4 regions of the Arthrobacter sp. 49Tsu3.1M3 genome follow, and region 4 is predicted to be linked to each of the others. Evidence: riboswitches for the same ligand, from Rfam matches in the RefSeq annotation. Region 4 holds a riboswitch; each other region holds the start of a gene.
What was found. Region 4 has a riboswitch for thiamine pyrophosphate ahead of thiO (glycine oxidase ThiO). Riboswitches for the same ligand answer to the same signal wherever they lie in the genome.

Region 1: another riboswitch for thiamine pyrophosphate. It lies ahead of B5X90_RS18730 (bifunctional hydroxymethylpyrimidine kinase/phosphomethylpyrimidine kinase); the one in region 4 lies ahead of thiO (glycine oxidase ThiO).
Region 2: another riboswitch for thiamine pyrophosphate. It lies ahead of thiC (phosphomethylpyrimidine synthase ThiC); the one in region 4 lies ahead of thiO (glycine oxidase ThiO).
Region 3: another riboswitch for thiamine pyrophosphate. It lies ahead of B5X90_RS05360 (ECF transporter S component); the one in region 4 lies ahead of thiO (glycine oxidase ThiO).

Annotation. Positions count from the first base shown of each region.
Region 1 is NZ_FUZD01000025.1:5,735-9,781, reverse strand. Features, by position in the region: gene rpmA (50S ribosomal protein L27) at 1-101, opposite strand, end outside; gene rplU (50S ribosomal protein L21) at 163-471, opposite strand; gene B5X90_RS18730 (bifunctional hydroxymethylpyrimidine kinase/phosphomethylpyrimidine kinase) at 874-2,541, opposite strand; TPP riboswitch at 2,524-2,621, opposite strand; gene B5X90_RS18725 (Rne/Rng family ribonuclease) at 2,770-4,047, opposite strand, start outside.
Region 2 is NZ_FUZD01000010.1:1,749-5,795, reverse strand. Features, by position in the region: gene ffh (signal recognition particle protein) at 1-113, shown strand, start outside; gene B5X90_RS12245 (alpha/beta fold hydrolase) at 185-919, shown strand; gene thiC (phosphomethylpyrimidine synthase ThiC) at 916-2,766, opposite strand; TPP riboswitch at 2,762-2,869, opposite strand; gene B5X90_RS12235 (GNAT family N-acetyltransferase) at 2,906-3,226, shown strand; gene B5X90_RS12230 (amidohydrolase family protein) at 3,230-4,047, shown strand, end outside.
Region 3 is NZ_FUZD01000003.1:57,692-61,738, reverse strand. Features, by position in the region: gene B5X90_RS05365 (ABC transporter ATP-binding protein) at 1-1,621, opposite strand, end outside; gene B5X90_RS05360 (ECF transporter S component) at 1,650-2,297, opposite strand; TPP riboswitch at 2,364-2,507, opposite strand; gene B5X90_RS05355 (heme-degrading domain-containing protein) at 2,695-3,240, shown strand; gene B5X90_RS05350 (DUF4235 domain-containing protein) at 3,280-3,543, shown strand; gene mnhG (monovalent cation/H(+) antiporter subunit G) at 3,640-3,987, opposite strand; gene B5X90_RS05340 (monovalent cation/H+ antiporter complex subunit F) at 4,019-4,047, opposite strand, start outside.
Region 4 is NZ_FUZD01000002.1:396,382-400,428, reverse strand. Features, by position in the region: gene B5X90_RS04795 (thiazole synthase) at 1-681, opposite strand, end outside; gene thiS (sulfur carrier protein ThiS) at 689-925, opposite strand; gene thiO (glycine oxidase ThiO) at 922-2,232, opposite strand; TPP riboswitch at 2,226-2,346, opposite strand; gene thiE (thiamine phosphate synthase) at 2,373-3,071, shown strand; gene B5X90_RS04775 (ferritin-like fold-containing protein) at 3,109-3,783, opposite strand; gene B5X90_RS04770 (RNB domain-containing ribonuclease) at 3,822-4,047, shown strand, end outside.

The DNA of each region.
Region 1 (4,047 bases), on a different contig from region 4:
CCTGCGGAAACTACCTGGCCACCGAAGCGCTTGACGCCGAGGTACTGGGCGTTGGAGTCACGACCGTTGCGAGTGGAACTCGCGCCTTTTTTATGTGCCATTTGAAATGCCTGCCTTCAAAAATTCTGGGGAATCTGCTGGAACCTGAACAGTAACGAAGAGTTACTTGATACCGGTGATCTTGACCTTGGTCAGTTCCTGACGGTGGCCCTGACGCTTCTTGTAACCGGTCTTGTTCTTGAACTTCTGGATGACGATCTTCGGACCACGGAGGTCTTCGAGGATCTCAGCCGTAACCGTTACCTTGGCCAGGTCCGCAGCAGCAGACGTGACTTTGTCACCGTCCACCAGGAGCAGTGCGGGCAACTCAAAGGTGCTGCCGGCTCCACCGGGGACGCGGTTCAGGGTAACGAAGTCTCCAACGGAAACCTTCTCTTGGCGGCCGCCTGCGCGGACAATCGCGTACACCACTGGGGAACTCACTTCTCTCGACGTTTATTACTAGATTTGCGTGCGGAACCAGGGGCCAAATTGTTTGGACCGGCTCACGCTGTGCCTCAACGCCGGTGGATTCCCCGGGGGAACCCATGAGCTATCCCCGGAACAAATCCATTTGGAATTCCAAGCGGACTGTTCTCAGGGTCATAACCCAAGTGTTGGCGTAAGCACCGAAGATCTAGAATACGCTAATTTTGCCTTCGGCCGCAAATGAGGCTGGTTCCGGCGGGTAGTCCGTGATAGGCGCCACAACGTCTTGATGCAAAGACCCTGCCAATGTTCTTGGCCGGGATCTTGACCATCTTGAGCTGTGCTGCCGCAACGACTTCCGGAACCGTGCCCCACCATCGTACCGGTAGTCCGGACCGGCTCGTGTCAGGCGTACAGCCGCGGCGCGTCGAAGAAGTCCACTTCGTAGCGCGATGACTGCCGGAAAGCCAGGGCCATTGCCTCCCGCTCGCTCTCCGATGCCCGCCTGGCCGCCGTGTCCGTGTACGCGATGGCCTGCCGGGTCGCGGCGGCGAAGGCCTCGTCGGCGTAGGTCCGCAGCCAGCTGGCGTAGGGGTGCTCCCCGGGGGCGCCGCCGGCCAGGAACTCCCGGTGCAGCGTGGAACCGACCTCGGCGTAGAGCCAGAAGCAGGGCAGCGCCGCCGCCACCAGGACGCCATAGCTACCGGAGACCGAGGCGGCCAGCAGGTGGTCCACGTACGCTTTCGTGACCGGGCCCAGGGTGGAGGCCGTGGGGCGGGTGCTGAGCCAGGAACGGTGCAGCTCGGATTCGACTTCCAGGCAGGTCTGCGCCGAACGGGCCCAGAACAGCTGCTCGGCCTCGGTGGGGGCAATCGCCGCGGCCCGGGCCAGGACCCGGGAGTAGCCGTTGAGGTAGATGGCGTCCTGGGCGAGGTAGTACGCGAACTCGTGCTCGGGCAAGGTGCCGTCAGCGAGTCCGCGGACGAAGTCCAGGGCGTAAATCGCCTCAAGATCGCCCGTGGCTCCTGCGCGCAGGGCTGCGGCGAACTCCCCCGCCGCCGGACCGTGCCCGGCCGGGCGGCGCTGGCCGCCTTTGAGGCCCTGCCCGCCGTGGAGGTGGTGGAAGTGGTGGACCGGGCCGTTGCCGGTGCCGACGTCCAGGGCCGAGGCTTCGCGGAGCGCGCCCAGCAGCCACGGCTTGACTTCCCGCAGCGCCGCTTCCCAGTTCCCCACCCGGGCCTGCACGGTGGCCATGGCCGAGGACAGGGAGCAGCCGGTGCCGTGACTGTTGCGCGTCGCGATCCGCTCCCCCGGCACCACCACCGTTTCCTGGCCGAGCAGGCCGCCGGTGTTGACCAGCGCATCCGGGCAGCCGGCGCCGGCGTCGTTGGTGTCGTTGGCGGGGCCGTTGCCGTCGGCGTCGTGGGCCTGCCCGTCCCCGGGCTCGCCGCCCTGGAGGTGTCCGCCCTTAACCAGGACGGTCGTGCCGGTCAGGGCGGCCAGCCGCTTGCCTTGCGCCAGGGCCTCGGACCAGTCGGCCGCGACGGGTTCCTTGAGCAGGATGGCGAGTTCGGCGAGGTTGGGCGTGATGAGGTCCGCCAGCGGCAGGAGGGCCTGCAGGGCGGCCTCGGCGGATTCCTGCAGCAGACGGTCACCGCTGGTGGCGACCATCACCGGGTCCAGGACCACGACGGCGGGGCGCACCTTTTCCAGCCAGCTGCGGACGGCGTCGATCACGGCGGCGTCACCGAGCATGCCGATCTTGACGGCGTCGATGCCGATGTCGTCGCTGATGGCGTCCAGCTGCGCTGTGAGGAACGCCGCCGGGGGAACGTGGACGGCGCGCACGCCCTGGGTGTTCTGCGCTGTCAGGGCGGTGATGGCGGCCATGCCGTAGCCGCCGTTGGCCGCGATGCTCTTCAGGTCGGCCTGGATTCCGGCCCCGCCGGAGGGATCGGAGCCGGCGATGGCCAGCACGCGGGGAATGCGCGGCGGCGCCGGCAGAGACTCGCTGTGCAGAAACTCGCTGGGCAGGAACTCGGACGGATTCGATCTCGCGGACAAGGCAGACATCCCTTCGCCGGTGCTAACCGGACAGGTTCAACGGGTCTGGATCTCAGCCGGCCCGATGCCCGGCACCCCGTGTCAGTGTTCCAGCCTAGCCGCTGCCACCATGCGGACCCGTTAACGCACGGGCGGGCCCGGGCCTGGGCGGACGTATGTTACGTCTGCCCGGACCCGGACCCGCAGCCCGACCAGTCGAAATAGCGACTGGTCGGGGACGTGGTCAGTCGCGGAGGACTACAGCTCCGACGCCGGCACGCCGACCCCGAGGATGATCGGCTCGTTGCCGGCCGGGATGGACGCGGGCTTGGCCGCAGCGGGAGCCTTGGCCTCGTGGACCGATCCGGCCGCGGCCGGCCGGGTTGCCTCGCGGTGCTCCACGGAGGTTTCGTTGGCAGCGCCCTGGGCGCGGCTGGCACTCCGGTTGCGGCGCCCGCGGCGGCCGCGCGTGGTGTCAGCCGTGCGTGACGCCGGCGCCTCGGCCGCGCGGACGGCCGACGGCGCCTCGGGCGCCGTCGCCTCCGGGGCGGCAACAGGCGCCGCCTGGCCGGCGGCCTGATCCTCGGCCTGCTTGCCGGCTTCGGCTTCGCCCAGGTTGGCGAAGGCCTCGGTCAGCAGGTCCAGGGTCAGGGCCGGTGACGGCGCGTCCTCCGCGTGCTCGACGAAGGGCAGCGCCACCTGCTCGCCGCCAAACGTCAGCACCGTTGCGGGGCGGCCGGCTGCCTCGTCGGCGGCCGCGAGCTGCGTGACGGCGTCGACGGCGGCCTGGCGGGCCCCGGCGTCGCTGGCTGCGGCTGCCTCCCCGTCGTGCAGGTGCGCGGCGTGCGCCGCGGCTGCGATGTTGGCCAGCGCGGCACGGGTGGCCTCGGCCTTGGCGTGGCGTTCGGCCTCAGTGGGTTCGGCGTGGACGGGTGCGGGTGCGGCCGGCGCGGTCTCCACGCCCTGGCCTCCCCTGCCGCGGCGACGGCTCTTGCGTTCCGGGCGGGCAGCAGGCTGCGCCTCGGTGCGCGGCACATAGTGCTCCGCGGCGACCGTGTTGGCGCGGCGGTGCTCCACCGGCTCGTCGTGGGTGACGATGCCGCGGCCCGCACACGTTTCGCACTGTTCGCCGAAGACTTCCAGCAGCCCGGTGCCCATCCGCTTGCGGGTCATCTGTACGAGGCCCAGCGAGGTCACCTCGGCCACCTGGTGCTTGGTCCGGTCCCGGCCCAGGCACTCCACCATGCGGCGCAGCACGAGGTCGCGGTTGGATTCGAGCACCATGTCGATGAAGTCGATCACGATGATGCCGCCAATATCGCGCAGGCGCAGCTGCCGGACGACTTCTTCGGCCGCTTCCAGGTTGTTCTTGGTGACGGTTTCCTCGAGGTTGCCGCCGGAGCCGGTGAATTTGCCGGTGTTGACGTCCACCACGGTCATGGCTTCGGTGCGGTCGATCACGAGCGAACCACCCGAGGGCAGGAAGACCTTCCGGTCCAGGGCCTTGTGGATCTGCTCGTCGATGCGCCAGGCCGC
Region 2 (4,047 bases), on a different contig from region 4:
GCCCCAAGGCGCTGCCCACCGGCGCGTCGTTCGGCCAGCAGGGCGGCGACTTCGATCCGTCCCAGCTGAACCTGCCCAAGGGTTTCGACAAGTTCCTCGGCGGCAGCAAGTAGCCACAAGTGCTGACGGCCGCCGGCACTGTGTCGCCGACGGCATCAGCACTGAAGTGCCATAGGGTTAGACAATGTTCAAGCAGCGCGTAGTCTTCGTCCACGGGGACGGCAGCTTCGGCGCCGCCGCGTGGCCAAAACAGCACGGAATAGCGCTGGACTACGACGCCCTGTTCCTGCGGCGGCACGGGTTTGACGCCGTCGCGGAACCGCTCGAATCCAACTTCGCCGCCGACGCCGCCATCGTGCTCGCATCACTGGCAGACGACGGCCGCGGCGAGGCCGGCGGCCATGTGGTGGCCCATTCGCAGGGCGCGATCGCGGCGATGATGGCCGCCGTCGAACGGCCCGACCTCGTGCAGTCCCTGACCCTGGTGGAACCGGCCTGCCTGTCCCTGACCGCGGAGCTCCCGGCCACCGCCGCGCACCGGGCCCTCATGCAGCCGCTCTTCGACGTCCGGCACAACCTCAGCGACGACGACTTCCAGCGGGAGTTCATCCGCCGCGCATTCGCGGCGGACGCCCCCGGGGCCACGACGCCGGAGGCCCTCCGGGCTGCGCGCCGGCTCCGCCTGCAGGCGCCGCCGTGGGAAGCCCCGCTGCAGATCGTGCCGGGCGTGCCGACCCTGGTGCTGACCGGCGGCTGGGAACCTCTCTATGAGGAAATCGCCGGCTACCTGCGCGAGACCGGGGCCCTGCACCGCACGGCGCCGGGAGGGCACCGGCCCCAGGATTCAGCCGAAGGGGACCGGGCCATCCGCTCCTACATTGCCGAGGTCAGCCGGCGCCAGCACGCCCGGGCCTCCTAGGAGGCTGCGGGTCCTCCCACCGAGGGCTGCGGCAGGTAGACCTTGCCGCCCGCGGCGAGGAACTCGCTGCTCTTCGCCCGCATTCCGGCCGCCATCTCGGCACGGGCGGCCTGCGAATCCGCTGAACCGTATTCGTCCCGGATGTCCTGGCTGATCCGCATGGAGCAGAACTTCGGACCGCACATCGAGCAGAAGTGGGCTGTCTTGGCCGGCTCCGCGGGAAGCGTCTCATCATGGAAGGCCTCGGCCGTGACCGGGTCCAGGGACAGCGCGAACTGGTCCCGCCAGCGGAACTCGAACCTTGCCTTGGACAGGGCATCGTCGCGTTCGTGGGCGCCGGGGTGGCCCTTGGCGAGGTCGGCGGCATGGGCCGCGATCTTGTAAGTGATCACGCCCGTCTTCACGTCGTCCTTGTTCGGCAGCCCGAGGTGTTCCTTGGGCGTGACGTAGCAGAGCATGGCGGTGCCGTAGCGGGCGATCTCGGTTGCGCCGATCGCCGAGGTGATGTGGTCATAGCCCGGCGCGATGTCCGTTACGAGCGGCCCGAGCGTGTAAAACGGGGCGCCCTTGCAGAGTTCCTGCTGGCGCTCCACGTTTTCCCGGACGAGGTGGAAGGGCACATGCCCGGGGCCCTCCACCATGACCTGCACGTCGAAGGCCCAGGCCCGCTGCGTCAGCTCGGCCAGGGTGTCCAGTTCGGCGAACTGTGCCGCGTCGTTGGCGTCCGCCGTCGCGCCCGGCCGCAGCCCGTCGCCCAGGGAGAACGCGACGTCGTAGCGTGCGAAGACCTCGCACAGCTCATCGAAGTGGGTGTACAGGAAGTTCTCCCGGTGGTGCGCCAGGCACCAGCCGGCCATGATGGAACCGCCGCGGGACACGATGCCGGTGACCCGGTTGGCCGTCAGGGGCACATACCGCAGCAGCACGCCGGCGTGGATGGTCATGTAGTCCACGCCCTGCTCGCACTGTTCGATCACGGTGTCCCGGAAGATCTCCCAGGTCAGGGCGTTCGCCTCGCCGTTGACCTTCTCCAGCGCCTGGTAGATCGGGACCGTTCCGATGGGGACGGGGGAGTTGCGGATGATCCACTCGCGCGTGGTGTGGATGTCGTCCCCGGTGGAGAGGTCCATGACGGTGTCCGCGCCCCACTGCGTGGCCCACTGGAGTTTGTCGACTTCCTCGGCGATGGAGCTGGTCACGGCGGAGTTGCCGATATTGGCGTTGATTTTCACCAGGAACGCCTTGCCGATGATCATCGGCTCGGATTCGGGGTGGTTGACGTTGTTGGGAATGATCGCGCGGCCCGCGGCCACCTCGCTGCGCACCAGCTCCACATCGCAGTTCTCGCGCAGCGCGACGAACCGCATTTCCTGGGTGATGACACCGTCGCGGGCGTAGCGCATCTGCGTGACGGTCCTGCCCTCAACGGCCCGGCGCGGCACCGGCCGGCCGCCCCGCCACTCGGCCGACGCCGCACCGCGGCGCACCGCCGATTTGCCGTCGTCGAGCAGCTCCCGTTCCCGGCCGGCGTAGGGTTCGGTGTCCGCCCTGGCCTCAATCCAGGGGGTGCGGAACGGCTCCAGCCCGCGGACCGGATCGCTGCCCGGCCCGGCCGTGCGGTACACCCGGAACGGCGGGTTCCGGACACCGCCCGGGGAGGGTTCCAGGGCGATCTCGGTCACCGGCACGCGGATCCCGTGGTCCGGGTCCGTGCTGAAGGCCAGCGAGTGGGACTTCAGGGACTGTGTGGGGGCCGGAGGCTGGCTGGGGTCAGACACATGCTGGGCAGACCCAGCGGGTGCTGACTGATCGTGGGCAGGGCTGTGCTGTGTCACTTGGGTGTTCACGGAAATACTCACTTCCTTCGCCGGCATTACCCGGACAGGTTCAACGGTCGCAGGCTGCGTCAGCCCGATCTCAGCCCCTGCAGGGGCACCCGTGTGGTCGTAGACGAAGCTACCACGCACCTCCGGCCGGCGGTCGAGTGTGACGCGCACGGCGGACCGCGGTGACGAACTCGGCGGCCAGGCCCATCTGGAGCAACTCTCCGTGCAGCCGGACTTTGCCAGGCGGGGGATCGGACGGTCGCTGGTGGAGGCGGCCCTCGATGCGGCCCGAGGCCGCGGCTATTCATGGATGACGCTTTGCACTTTCGCAGGCGTCCCGTTCAACGCGCCGTTGTACGCGGGCTGCGGGTTCGAGGAAATCGCCCGGCCGGGGCCGGCGGTGGCAGCCCTGCGGATCCACGAAGCTCAGCTGGGGCTGGATGATCTGGGCCCGCGGATTGCCATGCGGATTAGGCTTTAGGCCATGACCAGCATTATCGAGTTCAGCGGGCCCATCCTCACGGCGGCGGACCAGGTCCGACACGGGTTGTGGTCGGTGGAAGGCCGGTTGACCTTTCGCCGGCCCGCGGCCGCGCCGGAGCTCGTGCTGGACGGCTGGGTCATGCCCGGCCTCGTGGACGCACACTGCCACATCGGCCTCGGCCCGGGCGGGGACGTTTCCGAGGACACCGCGGAATCCCAGGCCCTGGCGGACCGCAACGCCGGGACGCTGCTGATCCGCGATGCCGGCGCCGTCCACGACACCCGCTGGCTCCAGCAACGCGCGGACCTTCCCCGGATCATCCGCGCGGGCAGGCACCTCGCGAGGACCCGGCGCTACCTGCCGGGCCTCGCCGTCGAGGTCGAGCCGGAGGATCTCGTCGAGGCTGCGCGGAAGCAGGCCCGCGCGGGCGACGGCTGGGTCAAGCTCGTGGGGGACTGGATCGACCGTGACGCCGGCGATCTTGCCGCCAGCTTTCCCGCCCGGACGGTCAAGGACGCTGTCCGGGCCGCCCACGATGAGGGGGCCCGCGTCACCGCACACTGCTTCGCCGAAGACACCCTTGATGACATGCTCGACGCCGGGATCGACTGCATTGAACACGCCACCGGGCTATTGCCGCGGCACCTGCCGCGCTTCCTCGGACAGGGTGTTCCGATCGTGCCCACCCTGATCAACATCGCCACGTTCCCGGACATCGCGGCCCGGGCGGAGGCCAAGTTCCCCCGCTACGCAGCCCACATGCGCTCGCTGTGGGAGCGACGGGCGGAGCGGATCCTCGAAGCCCACGAAGCTGGGGT
Region 3 (4,047 bases), on a different contig from region 4:
GAAGATCCGGGCCGGGAGCGTCCGCGGCGGCGGTTTCCCGTGGCCGGAGTTGGAGTTCGGTGCCACCGAGGACGGCGCTGAATTCGGCGTCGTGCGTCACGGACACGACGGCGGTGCCGGCGTCGAGGAGTTCGGAGAGGAACGAGGCGAGTTCGGCCCAGGTATTGGCATCCTGGCCGAAGGTGGGCTCGTCCAGAACCAGCACCTGGGGGTGCGCCGCCAGCACAGTGGCTACCGAAAGGCGCCGCTTCTCGCCGCCGGAGAGCGTGTAGGGGTTGGCGTCCACAAGCTCCGTCAGCCGCAGCCGCTCCAGCAGTTCGTCCACGCGGTCTTCGCCGTAGCCGAGGTGGCGCGGGCCGAACATGAGCTCGTCGAGGACCTTGCCGGTGACGAACTGGTGCTCGGGTTCCTGGAAGACGGTTCCGATCCTGGCGATCAGCTGCTGGGCCTTCCACCGGTAGGGATCGGGTCCGGCGCCCCTGCCTAACCGATCAGCGGAGCGACCAGTGGCGGGACTGCTCAGCGCCTCCGTGGCCGAGACCGTTCCCGCGACGGGCCGCAGGAGACCGGCCAGTGTCAGCGCCAGGGTGGACTTCCCCGTGCCGTTCTGTCCGGTGATGGTCAGCGCCTCGCCGGCGCGGACCCGGACCGAGACCCCGGACTGGACCGGACGCGGCGCGATGGTGCGGAAGCCGTCGCGCATCCCGGCCCGCCGCGGCCGCTCGCGGGACACGGCGAGCGCGTCGGCCGTGAGCAAAATCTGTCCCTCGCCCCGCGCCGGTGTCCGCATCCGCGTCGCGGGGACGTAGCCCGGCACCCAGACGCCCGCACCGATGAGCATGTCCCGCGCCTCGGCCAGGACCCGGTCCGGCGGTCCGTCGATCAAGACCGCCGAGTCCGTGGCGGACCCTGGCTGCAGCACCACGATCCTGTCCACCAGGTCTTTCCAAACTCCCACCCGGTGCTCCACGACCACCAGCGTGGCGCCCGTCTTGTCCAGGCAGCGTTCCACGGCGTCGCGGACCTCCAGGACGCCCGCGGGGTCGAGGTTGGCGGTCGGCTCGTCGAGCAGCAGCAGCCCTGGCCGCATGGCGAGGATCCCGGCGAGCGCCAGCCGTTGCTTTTGTCCGCCGGAGAGGGCCGCCGTCGGGTGGTCCAGCGGCAGCTGTCCCAGCCCGACGTCGTCGAGGGCCTCGCGCACGCGCGGCCAGATCTCCGCCGCCGGGACTGCGAGGTTCTCCGCCCCGAAGGCGACGTCGTCGCCGAGGCGGGAGAGCACCACCTGCGTTTCCGGGTCCTGCTGCACCAGCCCGGCGCGGCCGCGCTGCGCCCGGGGCGCGGCACCGTCGATCAGCAGGCTGCCGGTCTCGTCTGCATCTTCGGCGTTGCCGGCGTCGCCGGGGTCGCCGGGGTCGCCGGCCCCGCCGTCGCCCAGCACGCCGGCCAGGGCGTGGAGCAGCGTCGACTTGCCGGCGCCGGAGGGCCCCAGCAGGAGCACGCGCTCCCCCGGCCGGATGTCCAGGTCAAGGCCGCTGACCGCGGGCCGGGTCCGTCCGGCGTGCCGCCAGCCCCAGCCGCGGGCCGTGACGGCGGCCGGACGGACGCCCGGTGAAGATCTCATCGTTCTCTGCAGGATTCAGCGACGGGGCTCAGGAGAAGACGGGCTCCGTGGCGGCCTTGCGCGAGGCAAAGGAGCCCAGCACTCCGGTCTTCGCCAGGCCGCGGGTGGCGAGCCAGGCCAGTCCGCCGGCAATCACTGCGCCGGAGATCGTGGTGAAGACGATGTAGGCGAGCTTGTCGCCGGCTTCGTAGGCGATGTTCCAGCCCCACGGCAGGAAGGAATCGTTCAGGCCGCAGAAGAGGCCCGCGCCAACGCCGGCCAGCAAGGACACGGGCAGGTTGAACTTCTTGTAGAGGAACGCCGCGAAGACAAGTTCGGCGCCGAGGCCCTGCAGGATGCCGGAGATCAGCACCGTGGTGCCGTACTGCGAACCCATGATCAGCTCGCCGGTGGCAGCGACGGTTTCGCAGAAGAGCGCGGCGCCCGGCTTGCGGATGATGAGCATGCCCAGCACCGCCGGGATCATCCAGCCCCCGGCGTAGAGTCCGCTCAACGGCGGGTAGACCGCGTTGACCGGAGTCGAGATCAGGTTCGCGCCCTGGGACCAGGCCCAGAAGATGACGCCGCCGGCAACGGCGATCAACGCGGCCACCACAATGTCCACCACGCGCCAGCTGTAATTGCGCCGGGCGGCTGAACGGCTGGCCGAACCATGCTGTGCTGAAATATCTGTCATGTCGTCCTCCTGAGGAACAGGAGGGGAGGGTGCTCCGGCCGGTCTCGGCTTCCGCCGCCCTCCGCGCACCCTGAGAACTCGACTCCCTTGCGCCGGTACTAACCGGATCAGGTTCGAGGGTCTGCGGCTGTCCGCACTCTCAGCGCCCACCAAAGGTTTCCCCGGATTGTTCCGGCGATGCCCGACGGCGGCGCTCCCCTGTCGTGATTATTTTCGCCCTTGTGGGCTGGCTTAGTTTACACCCGGACGGCCGGGTTTTCAGTGCTGTGCCGTCACAATCGTGGACCGGACGGCGGCGGTCCCGGCGGCCGGGAAAACCCTCTTGGTAGAGTCGTCGTGCCGGACCCCCGGACCCGCCAGCGGGCGGCCTCGTCACCCACCGGAAAGCTGGAATATTTTGTCGCACACACCGGTCACCCAAGATCCCTCCGGGGAATACGATCCCGACTCGAGTGAGCCGCAGCCTCAGGGTTCCCTGGCGGCGCTCATCGGCCGCGTGCTGGCCGAGATGGAGGCGCTCCAGTTCGCGTCGTTCAGCAAGGATGACGCCCTGGACCTCGGGCTCCTCCTTGTCGAGCTGGGCAGGCAACGCTCGCTGCCCATCGCCGTCGACATCACCAAAGGCGAGCAGGTGCTCTTCCACGCCGCGCTGGACGGCGCCACACCGGACAATGAGCGCTGGATCAACGCCAAGAAGCGCACAGCCATGCGCTATGAGGTCCCGTCCCTGCTGGTGGGCCTCCGGGCCCGCGCTGCCGGCGGAAGGATCGAGGACAACGCCTGGTGGGATCAGTCGGAGTTCGCCGCCCACGGCGGGGCGTTCCCCATTTACGTGCGCGGCACGGGCGCCGTCGCCGTCGTCACCGTCTCCGGCCTGCCCCAGAAGGCGGATCACGAACTCGTGGTCGAGGCCCTGCGGATGGTCCTCACCCCGGAACGCTAGGCTAGGGGAAAACCGTTCCCGTCCCAAGGAGACCGAAGAATGAACATCCTCATCAAGCTGCTCGGCACCGGCGTCAGCCTCCTGGCAGGCTTTGCCGGCACCAAGCTGGTGGACACCATGTGGGAAAAGTCCACGGGCAACAAGCCCCCCAAGGGCCAGGAGGACGACGTTCCCACCACCCTGCGCTCGGCCCTGACGTTCGCCCTGATCTCCGCATCGGTCAGCGCCATCATCCAGGTGCTCGCCAACCGCGGCACCCAGCGCGCGATCACCCGCTTCGCCAAGACCCAGGACATCGTCTGACCGGAGCCGATTAGCCGCGGCGCATGCCGCGGCAGTCGAAGGCCGCGGCCGCGCCCGCCGATGTGCCGGCCGGGCCGGCCGGGCCGAGCACGGGGCTCAGCGGTCGTCGTCTTCCGTTCCCTGCGTGGCCGCCTGCCGGGCGGCCTTTTGGACTACCGCCTCGAGCTCGTCGGAGCTCAATAGCTCCGGGTGCAGGTGCTTGGTCCGGTAGCCGGCCCGGCCCACCATGTGGGCGGACACGGGGACGGTGAGCAGCTGGAAGAGCCAGGCCACCAGCAGGACGGGCCAGACCGACCAGGTGCGCATCTGCAGGCCGAGGGCCGCCAGCAGCAGGAACAGGCCGAGGACCTGCGGTTTAGTGGCCGCGTGCATCCTGCTCATGAGGTCCGGGAAGCGCAGCAGCCCGATGGCGGCCGCGAGGGACATCAGGGCTCCGGTCACCATGAACACGGCGGAGACGGCGTCGATCACTGTGTCAGGATTCACGGACGCCCTCCCGCCTGT
Region 4 (4,047 bases):
GGTCACCGCCGTAGCCAACAGCACGGCGTCGCAGCCGAGTTCCATCGCCAGGGCAGCGTCCGAGGCCGTGCCGATCCCGGCATCCAGCACCACGGGCACGGACGCGCGCGAGACGATCAGCTCGATGTTGTGTGGGTTCAGGATGCCCAGTCCGGTGCCGATCGGGGCCCCCAGTGGCATCACGGCCGTCGCGCCGAGGTTTTCCAGCCGGAGGGCAAGCACGGGGTCGTCGTTCGTGTAGGCGAAGACCTTGAAGCCTCGGGCCACGAGCTGTTCGGTTGCGTCCACGAGTTCGACGGCGTCCGGCAGCAGTGTGTGCTCGTCAGCGATGACTTCGAGCTTGACCCAGTCCGTTTCCAGGGCCTCCCTCGCAAGCTCGGCGGTGAGGACGGCGTCCTTGGCGGTGAAGCAGCCTGCCGTGTTGGGCAGCACGCGGATCTGATGGTCCTCGAGCAGCTGGAACAGCGAGCCCGTCTCCGCCGGCGAATAGCGGCGCATCGCCACCGTGGTCAGCTCGGTCCCGGAAGCCACCAGCGCCGCCCCGAGCCCGTCCAGGCTCGGCGCACCACCGGTTCCCATGATGAGGCGGGAGCCGAGCCTAACGCCGTCGACCACGAATGGATCGGCCACCGCACCGGTCATGGGGACGGCCTGTGTTCCTGCAAACGTCGTCTCGTTCATGTGCTGGTCATCCTCCCTGGACTGCCGTGACAAGTTCGACGTCGTCGCCATCGGCGAGCGCCGTGGCGTGCCACTGGCTGCGCGGCACCACTTCGGCGTTGCGGGCCACGGCGACACCGAGCTTTCGCCCGTCGGCGGCGCGGCCGTCGGGGCCGATGCTCCGGCCCGTGAGCTGGCTGACGAGTGTGGAAACGGAGGCGCCGTCGGCGACGCTCTGCTCCGTTCCGTTGAGTCGGATGTTCATGCTGCTTCCTTCTTGGGGCTGTCCCCGGACGTAACCGGGATGCGTGGAAATCGGTCGGGGCGGAACCCGCCCCAGCGTGGATCCGGCGTGAAGTCCATGAGTTGCCGGCACACGGCGGCAGCGGCGGGGGTCAGCAGGACGCCGTGCCGGAAGAATCCTGTGGCGATGATGAGTCCCGGGACGTCCGCGCCGTCGGCTCGTGCGACCCGCCCCAGCAGCGGGGCATTGTCCGGGGTGCCGGGCCGCGCCCGTGCCGTGGCTTCCAAAAGCTCCAGCTCGGCGACCGCAGGCACCAGCTGCTGGGCATCCCGCAGCAGCTGGTAAATTCCGCCGGCGGAAACCGCGTGCGGATCCGACGGTCCATCCTCCCGCTGGGTGGCGCCGATCACCACGGTGCCGTCCTGGCGGGGGACGATGTACACCGGGACGCCGCGCACCATGCCCCGCACGGTGGCCGTGAGCAGCGGTTGCAGATGCGGAGGCACGCGAAGCCGGAGGATGTCGCCGTAGACGGGCCGCAGTGGCAGCGCCAGCCCGGCCGGAAGCTCCTCGAGCGCGGCGGCGCCGAGCCCGTTGGCGACCACGGTCTCCGCAGCCCGCACGGAACCGCCGCCGGCCAACCGCACGCCCGCCACCTGTCCGTCCTGCCACAGCAGGCCTGCCGCGCGCCGCCGGACGAAGACGCCGCCTTCCGCACCGAGCACGCCGGCGAGCCGGGTGATCAGCCGGCGCGGGTCCACCTGGTGGTCGGCCGGGATGTCGAAGGCACACGAGATGCCGGGGCTCAGCAGGGGCTCCCGGGTGCGTGCCTCGCGCACTGTCAGCGGCTCCACGGCCAGGCCGCAGCCCTGCTGGACTTCCCTCAAGTCCGCGAGCGCGCGCCGGTCCGCCGCGTCGGCCCCCACCGCCAGGGTCGGCGTCGTTAGGTAGCCGGTACCCGCCGGGGAATCCGCGCCGGCGGCACCGGCGTCGAGAGCCGCAGCGAATCCTGGCCACAACCGGGAGGCCTCAAGCATCAGTTCCAGGAGCTGTTCCTCCTGGTAGTGCAGTTCACTCACGGGGGCCAGCATGCCGGCCGCGGCCCAGCTGGCTCCGCTGCCGGGAGCATCATCGATCAGGACCACGGACCGGCCCGAGCGGATGGCCTCGAACGCGATGCCATGGCCGATCACCCCTCCGCCGATCACGGCCACGTCGGCACTCGTATCCCCCGCGGTGGTTCCCCCTGCGGTACCGGGCCCTGTGTCACAAACCCGGGCGGCGGCGTCATTTGCGGGTTCGGCCGCACCGCCTGCTCGTGTGCCCATGAAGAATTCCTTCCCTACGCCGGTACTAGCCGGATCAGGTCAAGCGGTCGGCTCTGACGCCCTCTCAGCCGGGCAGCGGCGACATGGCTGCTGCGGGCTCCCGCGGTATGCGCCCAGTTTAGAGGAACTAGGCTGGTCCCATGAGCCAGGACCCTCTCCACACCACCGCCCGCCTCTATCTCTGCACCGACGCCCGCAGGGACCGCGGCGACTTCGAAGACTTCGTGGACGCCGCCTTCGCCGGCGGCGTGGACATCATCCAGTTGCGCGACAAGTCGCTCGAGGCCTCCGAGGAGCTGGAACTGCTGGAGGTCCTGCACACCGCCGCGCAGCGCCACGGGCGGCTGTGGGCCGTCAATGACCGGGCGGACATCGCCTCCCTGTCCGGGGCTCCGGTGTTCCATGTCGGCCAGAAGGACATTTCGCTCGACGCCGCCCGCGGCTTTCTCGGCAAGGATGCCGTGATCGGCCTGTCCACCCACAGCCCCGAGCAGGTGGACGCCGCCATCGCTGCCGCGCCCGGCCGCAGAGGGCTCGATTATTTCTGTGTGGGCCCCGTGTGGGCGACGCCCACCAAGCCGGGACGCGCCGCCGTCGGCCTCGATCTGGTGCGCTACGCCGCCCAGGCGATCGGCGGGGCGGACGCGGAGGGAACCGGCAAGGGCAACGAAAGCCTGCTGCCGTGGTTCGCGATCGGCGGGATCGACCTCAGTAACGTGGAACAGGTAGTCGACGCCGGTGCCCGGCGGATCGTCGTGGTCCGGGCGATCACCGACGCCACTGATCCCGCCCACGCCGCCGCAGCCTTGCTGGCGGCGCTGGACGCCGCAGCATCTTAAGCAGGTCAGTAGCCTGTAATGCCGGCCGGCACGGAAACTATCCGGTGAGACCCAGCTCCGTCATCCGGCGCGCGTGGTTCGCTGCGAGTTCGGCCGCCAGGCCGTTGACCAGCGCCCGGGCGCCGGCGTCGTCCAGCCCCGAGAGTCCGCCGAGGAAGGCGTGCTCAGCGCTGACACGCTGGGCGTGGTTCAGGACCTCCCCCAGCAGGCGTCTGGCCCACAACGCCAGGCGCGACGCCAGCCGGGGGTCATCGGCCAGGGCCGCCTTGAGGCGCTCCTGCAGCACGGCCGTGGACTCCCCGGTGGAGCGGACCTGCCCGATCAACTCACGGGTCGCGTCGTCGACGTACCGGCCGACGACGCCGTAAAAGTCCGCGGCGACCGTGTCGATCACGTAGGCCTTCATGAGGGCTTCGTACCAGTCCGACGGGCGCGTGCGTTCGTGGAAGTGGTCCACAGAGGGCTGGAACGGCAGCATGGCGGCCTCCGTATCCAGGCCCATGTGCTCGAGCCGGGTCCGGACGAGTTCGTAATGCTGGAACTCGACCACCGCCATCCTGCCCAGCACCGCCCGGTCATGCAGCGTGGGCGAATACCGGGCACTCGAGGACAGCCGCTCGAAGGCGGAAAGCTCGCCGTACGCCAGGACTCCCAGCAGGTCGGCAACGAAGCTGTTGTAGAGGGCAGGATCGTCCGCAGTTGCGCTCATCATCCAAGACTAATAGCGGAAATCGGGCTACCCTGATTTTCGTGTCCCATCATCGTCTGACCCCCAGTGTCCACGAGCAGCAGAACCAGCTTGCCGGGGCCCTCAAGGCGTTGCGCACCACGCTGGAACTGCCCGGCCCGTTCCCCGAGGATGTGCTGCGCGACGCGGCGGCGGCGGTGGCCGAGCACAAGCTCCCGGACCTTGACCTCACGCACGTCGAGTTCGTGACCATCGATCCGGCGTCGTCCACCGACCTGGACCAGGCAC